Regions from separate parts of the Prochlorococcus sp. MIT 1201 genome, predicted to be linked through region 2. Evidence: predicted binding sites of a transcription regulator. Region 2 holds the regulator's gene; each other region holds the start of a gene.
The links. Region 2 encodes NtcA, which controls nitrogen genes in cyanobacteria. Its sites were predicted from a motif close to GTANCNNNNGNTAC; they were not measured.

Region 1: the regulator NtcA is predicted to act here: its motif matches at 1,748-1,761, upstream of SIB41_RS11315 (anthranilate phosphoribosyltransferase family protein).
Region 3: the regulator NtcA is predicted to act here: its motif matches at 2,303-2,316, upstream of glnA (type I glutamate--ammonia ligase).

The regions. Positions count from the first base shown of each region.
Region 1 is NZ_CP138947.1:2,332,413-2,336,572, reverse strand. Features, by position in the region: gene SIB41_RS11325 (MFS transporter) at 1-128, opposite strand, end outside; gene SIB41_RS11320 (N-acetyltransferase family protein) at 150-635, shown strand; gene SIB41_RS11315 (anthranilate phosphoribosyltransferase family protein) at 628-1,734, opposite strand; gene SIB41_RS11310 (HEAT repeat domain-containing protein) at 2,182-2,904, opposite strand; gene SIB41_RS11305 (formate/nitrite transporter family protein) at 2,917-3,807, opposite strand; gene SIB41_RS11300 (hypothetical protein) at 3,865-4,008, opposite strand; gene SIB41_RS11295 (ferredoxin--nitrite reductase) at 4,061-4,160, opposite strand, start outside.
Region 2 is NZ_CP138947.1:1,876,124-1,880,283, reverse strand. Features, by position in the region: gene SIB41_RS09085 (resolvase) at 1-238, opposite strand, end outside; gene SIB41_RS09080 (DUF3084 domain-containing protein) at 235-1,440, opposite strand; gene ntcA (global nitrogen regulator NtcA) at 1,506-2,240, opposite strand; gene rph (ribonuclease PH) at 2,315-3,049, opposite strand; gene SIB41_RS09065 (cob(I)yrinic acid a,c-diamide adenosyltransferase) at 3,191-3,805, shown strand; gene dcd (dCTP deaminase) at 3,805-4,160, shown strand, end outside.
Region 3 is NZ_CP138947.1:1,197,013-1,201,172, reverse strand. Features, by position in the region: gene SIB41_RS05805 (pyridoxal phosphate-dependent decarboxylase family protein) at 1-88, opposite strand, end outside; gene SIB41_RS05800 (nucleoside deaminase) at 191-682, shown strand; gene SIB41_RS05795 (pyridoxal-phosphate-dependent aminotransferase family protein) at 624-1,808, opposite strand; gene glnA (type I glutamate--ammonia ligase) at 2,381-3,802, shown strand.

The DNA.
Region 1 (4,160 bases), 460 kb from region 2:
AAGAGGGTTTCACCTAGGCGATCGTTCAACAGAGTGACAAAGGCACAGAGAAAGATGGGAATCTGTGGTCGGCGCAATTGGGAATGAGTCAGGATGAATGTCACGATCCCATAGAGACTTGACGCCATTGATCTAAATGGCAGGCTCTTGTGACTTGTCGCCGCTTAAGACCCCTTACAAAAACTGATCATTTTGTTGTCAGGGAGATTTATGCCGATGCGATTGAATCTCAAGGGGGAGGCTTGTATTCCTCTGTTCAGATCAGTGCATGGGCAGCCTTGGCCTGGTTACCAGGAGTTCTGGATCGGCCACTGATTGAAGGACGAGGGTGGTTGAGTCTTGAGAACGACGAGGTTGAGGCTTTCGCTGTTCGTTATCCTTCTGATCGTTTGGCGTTGCTGTATTGCCGGGGCCGGTCTGCTCGTTGTGGCCATGCCACTGCGTTGCTTGAACAGGTGGAAGCTGAAGCCTTGCAGGAAGGAGAGCTAATCTTGGTGACGGAAGCCAGTTTGTGTAGTCACCCTTTGCTGTTGAAGTGGGGCTGGATTGAAATGGCTAAGGAAGTGATTCAGATCGGAGGAGTGAGTTTCGATCGTTATCGCATGGCGAAAAACCTACAGGCTCGCTTCAAATGATGGCCTCTCTCCAAGCAATGAGCTGCTCAAGGGTGGTTTGGGCTAAGCCTGATTGCAGACACTTTTCAGCATGAGCGATACCTTCATCGAGGTTGTCGACCAGGCCCGCTAACCATAGGTAGGTCCCAGCATTCCAGAGGAGGGGCTGACTTAATGGCCCGCGATTGTGCAGAGCTTCCATTGCCTGCTCGCTCCACTCTGTCAGGTTGCTCCACTCAACGTCTTTGCTAAAGCAGCCATGGTTACGGGGGTGGAGGATGAGTCGTTCTGGCTTGCCATTTTGAACTCGTGATGTGATGCAAGCTCGACTGATGGGAAGGTCTGTGCTTCCTTCGAGCCCTTTCACAGTCACGAGATTTGTTTCACCTGCTAGCGCAAGGGCTTTCCAGGCCCGCTCTTCGGTGGGGGGATGCACGAAGCCGCTGACGAGTAAATGCTTTCCTTGATGTGCTGTCCAAAGCAGCTCCAAACTGGCCACAGGCGGTCGCTTGCCGATGTCGTCGCGATAACTGATCAAGCTTTCGGCCAGGGGGAAGTGATCTGGCTGGTAAATCAGTGCCAGACCATGTTGTTGAAAGCCAGCTTCTAGGTTTGCTATTGATAGGCCTTGCAGTTGTAGCCCTAAGGCTTTGAATAACTCTTCTGTGGTCACGCCATATTTGATTGGCATACGTTGCCCCCCTTGCAAGACGACGGGTTGACCAGCGTTGAGTAGGACCAGTGCTGTGAGCGGATAAATCGGGGCTGTTCGCTTGCGGCCGTCGAATGGCATCCCAAAGCAAATGGGTCGTTTCTGGCCATTGGCTGATTTCAGTTTGGGTCCAAGCACTCTGTATGTATCGAGCATGCCGGCGAGTTCCTGGGGCTCGGGTCGACGAATGCGATGGGCGATGAGGAAGGCGCCAATTTGAGCAGGGCTGGCTTGGGCTGTAAGGATGAGATGCAAGGCATCAGCTGATTCTTCACGGCTCATGCCACGACTGGTTTGCTCTCCACTTCCCACCTTCCTGAGGTGGGCTTTGAAGCGTTCACGGCCGGATAATTCGGGGCATGTGGTCACGATTGATTGCGGGAACTCATTGGATCTTTCTGTAGTCATGTAGCTGCGTGGAGTAGCGATTAAGACATCCTTGTGACATGTCTGCTTGGCACAGGCCTAATTGGTTCCGTTTGGCTTTAGGAATCACTGCAACGATAAAGCGAGGCTGTTTGCATTTCAGCGTAATTATATTTTCTAAGTGCAATGTTCGAATCTCCAAAGTTTTTGCGCTGGGGTATTGATCAACGTCGAGACTGGTTTTATGCTATTTTTTTATTTGATTAGCGGGCTTTTGATTGCAAGGGTTCGGCATGCATCTTGCATAGAAGATTCATCTAAGAGTAAGAGTTTTTTTGGCACCGTAGTTCTGCTTTTCAGTAGTTGATTGGTGTCAATGAAATGAATCATCAGATACGATTGCTTTTGCTTGGATTGCAGTTTTCCTTTATTACCATCATCCTCTTTTTGATTCAATAACCCATATTTGCGTATCCGTTGGCTATGGATTCATTGCCATGATCTGTATTGCTGAGCAAGTTGTTTTTTGGCTAGATCTCGATGGAGATCAGTCGGCAGACTTTGGCTGAGCTTGAACAGGTTTGATTGACTGCTGGATGTGCCGATGCAGCCCAGGGCTAGTAATGCTGCACGTGTTGTAGCTTCGGAACCTTTTCTTGCCACTTCGGCAATGCGGTTGCTGATGTCGACACCATCGCGTCGTTGCAGAATTCGAATGGTGCTTAATACCACCGGATCGCGTATGTCATTGAGGAGGTCGTCAAGGAGGTTCAGCAGCTCGTCATCGCTGAGTTGGTATGCCTTGAAGTTCAACAACTCCAGACCAGCCATGCGCATTGCTTGGGAAGGTTCTCTGAAAATCCTTTTTATTAGCAAAGTTGGCACGATTGCTCCCCAGCAGGCCATTGCTTGCAGTACCTCGAGCTCCAGTTCTTCTTGATCACCAAGTTGTTGGATGAGCCAGTCTCGAGCCTCAGGTTGATGGCAGAGGCCAGCTGCATGGATGAGTTCGGACTGCTTACCATGTTGCTTAAGCAGGGTTTTCAATATTCCCCAGCCATCATCACCAAGTAAGCCCAGTCTTTCGGCTAAGGCTTTACGTAGATCAGCAGAAAGGCTGGGGCAGTAAACATTCCCCAGCCAGTCTGCTTCTAGAGGAGTCTTACCTACTTTATTGAGACGTTCCCAGAGAACGGCTTCATCGAAGCTCATGAATGTTCTAGATCAGCGTGCGCCTAGTTCGGCGGCGAGTTCACGTTCCAGCTTCTCATCGTGAACCGTAGGCAGTACGTTGCTCATTTGGGTGCGATGGGTGCTGTAGAAGAGCATGCCGATAAACACCATCCCGCCAATGATGTTGCCGAGGGTGACTGGAATGAAGTTCCAAACGATTACCTGGCCAAAGGAAACGCCTGAACCAAGCATGGGTCCGGCGGTGTGTAGGAACATGTTCACCACGATGTGCTCCATTCCCATGGTTTGGAATGCTGTGATCGGCAGCCAGCAGGCCAAAATTTTGCCAGGTACGCTCTTACTAACTAGGGCCATGGTCACACCCAGACAAACCAACCAGTTCGCGATCAATCCGCGCAGGAAGGCCAAGAAGAAGCCAAGGGATTGAAGGTTCTCGTATTTGGTAACAACGTTGGTTTTGTTGAGGGCAATGATCTTCGCTGCTACCTGTTGCCACATGCCGCCACCATCGGCAGCGGAGGCGGGATCCACGGTGCCACCGCTGGTCAGGCTGATTGCCATCAGTAGGGCAACCACAGCAGTGCCGATCCAGTTGCCGAGCCAGACCCAACCCCAGTTGCGGAAGGTGGCTCCCCAGGTGCTCTTGCCGGCCCATGTGGCCATAGGCAGCAGAGCGAAGTTACCGGTGACCAGTTCCATGCCGAACAGCACGATGCTGGCAAAGCCGAAGGGGAAGAGCAGGGATCCCAACCATGGTTGACCACTCTTGAGACCAACTGTGAGTGCAAGGATTACAGCAAGGCCGAGAATGGCCCCGGAATAGAAGCCACGCACCAGCAAGTTCTTGACGCTGACAGTGGCTTTTTTGCCGCCGGCGGTAATCATGCCGTCGACAAGTTCGTTAGGTAGGACGTAGTCCATTTGTGACGCCGTGGCGCTCATGTTGGTAGATGCGTAGGTTTAACGAGAGGAGGATTTTTAGCCACTTATGGTGTTCATCAGGCGTGAGAAGACATCTCGGCCACCTTCTTTTTGATTGATTGCAGGCTTGTCGCTACCGCTGTTGCTTAACCAGTTGACAAAGCGAGAGAAAAGATCACGTGCTTGGGAAGTCGATTGCATGGTGGGGCTTGATAGGTGATTGATTTAAGAACGGTGGTTTAGCGATCGCAGCTCAAGGGGATGGGCTGCTGTTTTCGCCTAAATTGCTGAACCAGTTCATGAAGTTGGAGAAAGGGTCGCTGTTCTGCTTCGGTTGGCTACGAGGTTGAGCA
Region 2 (4,160 bases):
GTTCTTCGACCACATGCAAGGGGGCAATGTGCAGTAGAAGGTTTTGCCAGTATTCACTGCTGGTGCCGTTGCCGATCAAGATGCCTTCTAAGGGTGCTTGGTTTTGCCAATGCATGATGAGGTCGAGCACAGCGGTTGCGGCCACCACTTTCCCCTCAAGCACAGCACTTGTTGCTGTATCGGCAAGAACTAATCCACATTTATTGCGACCAGGATCTACGGCCACAAGCTTTGTCATGGTTTGTCTTCGGGAATCTTTGTCCAAGGACCACCCACGGGCTGCAGGACAACTGCTACTGGATCGGCTGTATCGCTGTTGCGGAGTGCAACGGCTTCTAGCTCAATCCGCTCTTGAGAACGGTTCAGTAATGCCTTGCCGAGCCGGTTCATCTCACTGCCATCGAACTGCAGTCCTGAACTGAGGGATCCGCGTCTTTTTACCTCTGCCAGAGTTGATGCAAGCAGGAGGCTAAGTCGGTTGCGCACGGTTTCGCTGCTCTTCTCGTTTTGGTCAAGAGTCGTTCGTGCGAGAACTTCGCCTTGTCGGACGATGTTGATATTTGGGCGAGCATCCGGGAAGGCATACACCACGTTCTCACCACGCAACACGTTTGCGGCAGAGCGCACATAGACCACCCAGGTGCCTGGCTTTCGGATGATCTGTTCGATGCGGTTGATATCGGTGCGTGGCACGAGCAGGATCTGTCGATTGGCTTCTTCACCGGGACGTACGCGTCGAAAAGCCTCCAGGTTTGCTTCCTGAAGTAGGCGGTCGATGACGGCTTTCGCCTGGCTGGGGTTATCGAGCCGCAGGGTGGCTGCGGCAAGTTGCTGCCCACTGCTCAGCACAACATTCCCTCGACGTAAGGCAATGAGGTTGGTCTCGAGCTGCTTCAGTTCTTTTTCAGCCGCGCTAATCCTGCTGCGAACATTGGCTAGTTCAACTTCCGTTCGGCGGATGTCGGCATCTTTTTTGGAAATGTCGCGACTGAGACGAGCTCGTTCCGCCTCGAGCTGTTGTCTTTGTTTTTGTAGTGGTGCGAGTTCGTTGCGAAGAGCGGTAGCTCGCTTTTTGGCTTCCTTCAGTTCATTCTGAACCTGATTGCTGTCCGACCTGGCCTGCTTGAGATCAAGCTCGGCATTCAACTGGGCCGACCGACTTGAATTGAGGGCATCACGGCTTTGTTGGAGTTTGGCCTGAAGGTCATCCAGTTCAAAAAGTCCTACTCGCAGTTGTCGACTGACCAGCAGCATCAGTCCTAGGGACAGGGCGCTAATCAGGCTGCCAGTGAGAACGGTGATGAAGACGGCTGTCCTTCGCGGTCTGAGATTGAACAGGCTCAGCCTTGCTTTGCCTACACGGCTGCCAAGTCGATCGCCAAGGGTGGAGAGCACACCACCGAGGACGAGTAGGGAGAGGATCAGCAGCCAGCCGGTCACGACAATGGGCGGGTGGGATCAGGAATAGTGTCAACCCGTTTCACCATCCTGGACTGGGACGGGGATCAGTTGAATTTTTTAGCAAGGGCAATCGGATCAAGAACGGTGATTTTCTTGCGATCGATTTGCACTAGACCTGAATTGCGCAGGTCTCCCAACAGGCGAGTAATGGTGACGCGAGTCGAGCCGATTGCTTCAGCGATGGACTGATGTGAGAGGCGTAGGTCAATGGTGATTCCTTGTTCCCCTGGAACCCCGAAATCCCGGCAGAGGACTAGCAGGAAACTCACAAGCCTTGATGACATGTCGCGGTGAGTGAGGGTCTCGATCATGGTCTCGGTTTGCAAGATCCGACTTGAGAGACCCTGCAGCAGAAGTAACCCCACGCTGGTGTCGTTTTCGATCGCTTGGCGAACTGAGGTGGCTGGCGCTGTGATCATTTCGACTCGGGTGAAGGCTACGGAGTGATAAAAACGGTCCGAGCGATGGCCTGTGAGTAGAGAGAGCACTCCAAATAGGCTGTTTTCACGCAGCAATGCCACGGTGATCTCTTCACCAGATTCATAGACCCGAGATAGCCGAACCGCGCCGCGTCGAATGAGATAAACCTTTTCGGCAGGATCGCCAGGAAAGAAGATGGTTTTGGAACGCTCCACCATTTCGTTGCTGGCGCCATCCAGTTCACGGATGACTTCCAGCAGGGTTTTCTGGGGTGGAGCAGGCGAGTTGGCCATACTTCCTGACCCTTGAACATAGGGTTGCTGGGCGTAACGGCTGAAGCCGCGGATGACGCCGGCCATGGCTGCGCAGCAAACTGCAGAAATATGAAGTTAGGGAGTGGACCTCCACCACCATGTAGCAATGGTGACGGTTTTTAGTCTTCTTGCATTAATGCCGAACGCTGGAAGGCTTGTAGATGTTGCAGGCCGGGTTCTGCCAGATTCAGCAAGTCGTTGAGTTGATTCCGGCTGAATGGAGCCCCTTCAGCGGTGCCCTGCAGCTCCAATAGGTGCCCATTGGAACCCATTACCACGTTTAGATCCACATCAGCCCTGGAGTCTTCGCTGTAGTCGAGGTCGAGAAGGGGATAACTCTCCACTAAACCAACGGATACTGCAGCAACTTGCTCGATGACGGGTTGATGTGTGAGAAGCCCTTGTTCCAGCAAGCGATCGCAGCCTCGTTTTAAGGCAATCCAAGCGCCGGTGATGGAGGCTGTACGTGTGCCGGCATCGGCCTGAATGACGTCACAATCAATTCGCAGGGTGGTTTCCCCAAGAGCGGCCATGTCGATCACGGCGCGCAGGCTGCGGCCAATGAGGCGTTGAATTTCTTGAGTGCGTCCGGAAAGCTTGAGCAGTTCACGGTTCTGTCTTTGCGGTGTAGACCCAGGCAGAAGGCGGTACTCGGCGCTGAGCCAGCCTTTGCCTTGGCCTTTGCGCCAGCGGGGTACACCTTCTTCAATGCAAACACTGCAGAGCACTGCGGTGCGACCAGTGCGGATGATTAACGAACTGAGGGCAAAGCCCATTGGATCCCATGTGATCTGAAGGGGCCGCATCACGTCAGCAAGGCGGCCGTCAGCACGTGGCTGGGGGGATGTGAGCATCGTGCTGTTGGTGGTTGAGATGAACTGAGCCTGGCAGAAACAGGTGCTTTTACACCATGGATAGTGTCAAGAGCCTTGTTAAGCAGCTTCCCACCGCTACATTTGACTTCTGCTGGTTTTGTCGGGGCGATTGAGACTTTTATGACTGCCAGCCTGAGCCCTAGTCATCGCTCCGTGGATCCGTGCATGACGGACCATCGCTCGCAGGAGAGTGATGGGAGCCGGTCTTTGGCAGTAGTTGCTGATAGGCGTTTGCTGCATCTGGTAGCTCCTGAAGGGCAGCTTCAGGTTTATACAGCCCCCTATCGAGGCAGTTTTTCTGTTGTCTTGAGTCAGGCGTTAAGAGCGGCTGGGCTGGGAAGTCGTGTGTTGGTGGCTCAGTTCCTCAAGGGAGGAGTAGACCAAGGCCCAGATGGGCGTGTGCGCCTATGTGGGCGACTTGAGTGGCTGCGCCCGGCGGTTCCTGGCTGTCTATCTGAGCCTGCTTCAACGCTTGCCGTTGACTCCAGCGCACCTGAGGCCGTGGAGGCCATTTGGCATGAATGTCGGGATCGCATCATGGCGAGTGATTTGGATCAAATGGTGTTGGATGAGGTTGGTCTGGCGATTGCTCTTGGTTATCTCGATGAAGCTGATGTGTTATCAACTCTGGAACAGCGCCCCGGGTCGATGGATGTCATCTTGACTGGCTCAGTCATGCCATCGATCCTGATGGCAATGGCTGATCAGGTCACTGAGTTGCGTCGTGGTTTCTAATGCTTAAAAACGATCGTTGGATCACCGAACAGGCCGCAGCAGGGATGCTTGAACCCTTTCAAGCCGGATTGATTCGACATCTTGATCCTGAGCAGCATCAACGGCCTGTGCTGAGCTTTGGCTGTTCTTCCTTTGGTTATGACCTAAGGCTCTCTGCGAAGGAGTTTTTGATCTTTCGCCATGTACCAGGCACGGTGATGAATCCGAAGCGATTTAATCCTGCAAATCTCGAATCCACCCCTTTGCATCAGGACGAGGATGGCGAGTATTTCATCCTGCCGGCTCATTCTTATGGTCTCGGTGTGGCGCTGGAGAAGATGAAGGTGCCATCAAATATCACTGTCATTTGCCTAGG
Region 3 (4,160 bases), 680 kb from region 2:
GAAAAGTCTGCAGTTCTGGATCGAAGCGGTCAGGCTTGGCAAAGGGCGCCAAGGTCGCAGTCGGCCTTATCTGGGAAGTGCCAGCCAATAACGCTCGTCATACAAGTTCCATTCTCCCTCCTGATGGCATTGTTTGATCAGGAGCTGCCACTTAGCGGTGCCTTTAGCGAAACCTCTTGAACTAACCAACATGCAATGCCGCTATTGGATGTTGCGGCTACTGACTCGAGCAAAACAACTTGGCGATCTTGGAGAAGTTCCTGTGAGTGCCGTAGTGCTGGATGCCGATGGCCGCTGTATCGGACATGGCAGCAACCAAAGGCATCGAGGACGTGATCCATTAGGCCATGCAGAACTGATTGCACTCCGACAGGCTGCCTGGCTCAGAAGTGATTGGCGATTTAATGACTGCACCCTGATTGTCACTCTGGAACCTTGCCCGATGTGCGCGGGAGCACTAACACAAGCGCGCATGGGTCAGGTGATCTTTGCTGCACACGACCCCAAACGAGGCGGACTTGGTAGCACAATCAATCTGGGGGAACACCCCAGTGCTCATCATAAAATGCGTGTTCTTGGCGGTGTGATGGAAGTTGAAGCCAGGCAGCAGCTAGAAGCCTGGTTCAAGCAGCAACGGCAACGTTTTCACGAAAACGAGGTAACTCTGACTCGAACAGATTGAGCAACAGCTCAACGTTTTTAGGGGTGGAGTTGTATCCCATCAAGCCAATCCTCCAGATCTTGCCAGCCAAGCTTCCTAAGCCGCCGCCGATTTCAATGCCGTGCTCATTCAGCAAATGCAGACGGAAGGCATTGCCATCAACTCCATTAGGAATGCAAACAGTTGTGAGTGTGGGCAAACGCAAGGCTTCAGGTACATGCAACTCCAAACCAAGACTCTCGAGCCCTGCCCAGAGCACTTCGGCATTGCAGCGATGACGATCCCAAGCGTTTTCAAGACCCTCATCCGCAAGTAATCGCAGCGCTTCACGCATCCCAAAGTTCATATTCACCGGCGCAGTGTGGTGATAAACCCTGTCGCTTCCCCAATATTGATTCAGCAGCGACACGTCTAGATACCAATTGGGCACCTTGCTACTACGGGCGGCAAGCTTTTCTTCGGCGCGGGGCCCCATGGTGAAAGGGCCAAGACCAGGAGGGCAGCTGAGCCCCTTTTGGCTGCAGCTGTAAGACAGATCAACCTTCCATTGATCCAGAAAAACCGGCACAGCGCCTAAGGAGGTGACCGTATCAAGCAGTAAGAGGCAATCGTGCTTATGGCAAAGATCGCCGACACCATCCATTGGCTGACAAACGCCAGTGGATGTTTCTGCATGCACTAGAGCCAGAATTGCTGGGCGATGCTCGATCAAAGCTGCTTCTAGTTCTGCAAGGGAAAAGGCTTCTCCCCAGGGTTTTTCAATCAACTGAACATTGGCTCGATATCGAGCAGCCATATCGGCAAGGCGATTGCCGAAATAACCGTTTACCGCAACTAATACCGTGTCACCAGATTCAATGGTATTGGCCAAGGTCGCCTCCATGGCAGCACTACCAGTACCGCTCATCGGCAGTGTGAAACGGTTGTCGGTCTGCCAGGTGTAGCGGAGCAACTCCTGAACCTCACCCATCAATTCCAGATAAAGGGGATCAAGATGGCCAATCGGAGAGCGCGCAAGTGCCTGAAGCACCTTGGGATCGGCATTTGAGGGTCCAGGCCCAAACAGCAAGCGGGTAGGCGTGGCAATCGGTTCGAGAACCGTCTTATGAGATTGGTCAACCTGGGGAAGGGTTTGCGTCGTCGCCAAGGCCCTTGGTTAGTTCAATTATCTAGAGCCTAAGCAGTCACCCTTCATCCCCGGGACTTTTTTGAGGGATTGCAACGGCAACCAAGCAGGTCAATCAATAGCGAGGGCAATTAAAAAATACTGATTATTTTTTTTTGCGTCTCTTGGCAGCAGAAGGGAAGTAAGTAAAAAAACGCTAGCTCGTCTGGCAAAGTCCCTTTGAAGCCTGATCCGTGATTGGCTCAATACTGATGCCCATTGACTGAAAGCAGGCTTCAAAACCGTTCATGCAGATCGAGCGAAGGCTGAACGAAAATGGTTGTAGCAACCAATCAACCCTGTGATGAGATAAGCCATTGAGGACGAATGGACGACTTGGACGAGTTGAGGGATATAGAAGCTAAACAATCAAAATCAGTGATCCAGCCATAAAGTTCACCCAGCCTTAGATCAGCTCAAGCTGACAGAAACGGTTACGGAATCCACCCAGAAAGGAAACAAGGCTTCAGTAGAAGGTACCTGTTGCTACAAAAAGGATGCCATGCGGCTGATTACGGTCGCTCTCTTATCGCCGGCTCGGCCTCATCTTCGCCATGGGCAAATCACCCCAAGACGTCCTCCGCCAGATCAAGGACGAGGGCATTGAACTGATTGACCTCAAGTTCACTGATCTGCACGGCAAGTGGCAGCACCTCACCGTTTGTTCGGATTTGATTGATGAGGAAGCCTTTGCGAATGGCTTGGCTTTCGATGGATCTTCCATCCGTGGATGGAAGGCCATTAACGAATCAGATATGGATATGGTGCCCGACGCCAGTACGGCCTGGATCGACCCCTTTTATCGCCACAAGACTCTTAGCTTGATCTGTTCCATTCGGGAACCTCGTAGCGGCGAGCCCTATGCCAGATGCCCCAGGGCGCTTGCCCAAAAAGCCCTCGGTTACTTAGCCGGCACCGGCCTGGCCGATACTGCCTTTTTCGGCCCTGAACCAGAGTTTTTCATCTTTGACGACGTCCGCTACAACTCCGGCGAAGGTGGCTGCTTCTACAGCGTTGACACGATTGAGGCCCCTTGGAATAGCGGTCGCATTGAAGAAGGCGGCAACCTTGCCTACAAGATCCAACTAAAAGAAGGCTACTTTCCGGTTCCACCCAACGACACCGCCCAGGACATCCGTTCCGAAATGCTGCTGCTGATGGGGCAATTAGGAATCCCGATGGAGAAGCACCACCATGAAGTTGCTGGTGCTGGCCAACATGAATTGGGGATGAAGTTCGCTGAGCTGATTGAAGCTGCGGACAACGTGATGATTTACAAGTACATCGTCAGGAATGTTGCACGTAAATACGGCAAAACGGCAACGTTTATGCCCAAGCCGGTGTTCAACGACAACGGCACCGGGATGCATGTTCACCAGAGCCTCTTTAAAGGAGGCCAACCCCTGTTCTTTGGAGAAGGGACCTACGCCAACTTGTCACAGACGGCTCGCTGGTATATCGGCGGCATCCTCAAGCATGCTCCCTCCTTCCTGGCTTTCACAAACCCCACAACCAATAGCTACAAGCGTTTGGTGCCAGGTTTTGAAGCTCCTGTAAACCTTGTTTATTCCCAGGGCAATAGGTCGGCAGCTGTTCGCATTCCGCTCACTGGCCCAAACCCGAAAGCGAAGCGTCTTGAATTCCGCCCAGGCGATGCCTTGGCCAATCCTTATCTAGCTTTCAGCGCAATGATGATGGCGGGCGTTGACGGCATTAAAAACCAAATTGACCCTGGCGATGGTTTCGATGAGGATCTATTTGAACTACCAGAAGAACGCCTTGCCAGCATCCCCACAGTGCCAGCTTCACTTAATGGTGCGCTCGAAGCGTTAAATGCAGACAAGAACTACCTCATGGAAGGGGGAGTCTTCACTGAAGACTTCATTGACAACTGGATTGACATCAAATACGAAGAGGTGCAGCAATTGCGTCAACGACCTCATCCCCATGAGTTCACCATGTATTACGACGCATGAGGTTGGGTGAAAAGATCACCATCTGTTTGAAAAAATAGGGAAAGTTATTCATTTAAACTAATTTTCAAGTCCCCGCCAGCTAAGCGGGGACTTTTTAATGACTTAGCATTCAGGAAAATATTGCTTGTTTTAAAGAAATTTCCCCCGATGCACTTTGGCTATGGAAAGGAATTAGAATTTATTGGCTGTAAATGTTTATGCGTGGGACATGCATTGACAGCATGTTGTGATACTTAATTGCTAGCATTAGTGTGTAAATAGCAAGCCATCTAAAATTAATAACAACTGCATCTTGCAGCAGAAGATTGGATGGAGTACTTATTCCTTTAGTTCAAGCTAAATGGCTAAGTGGAATCCC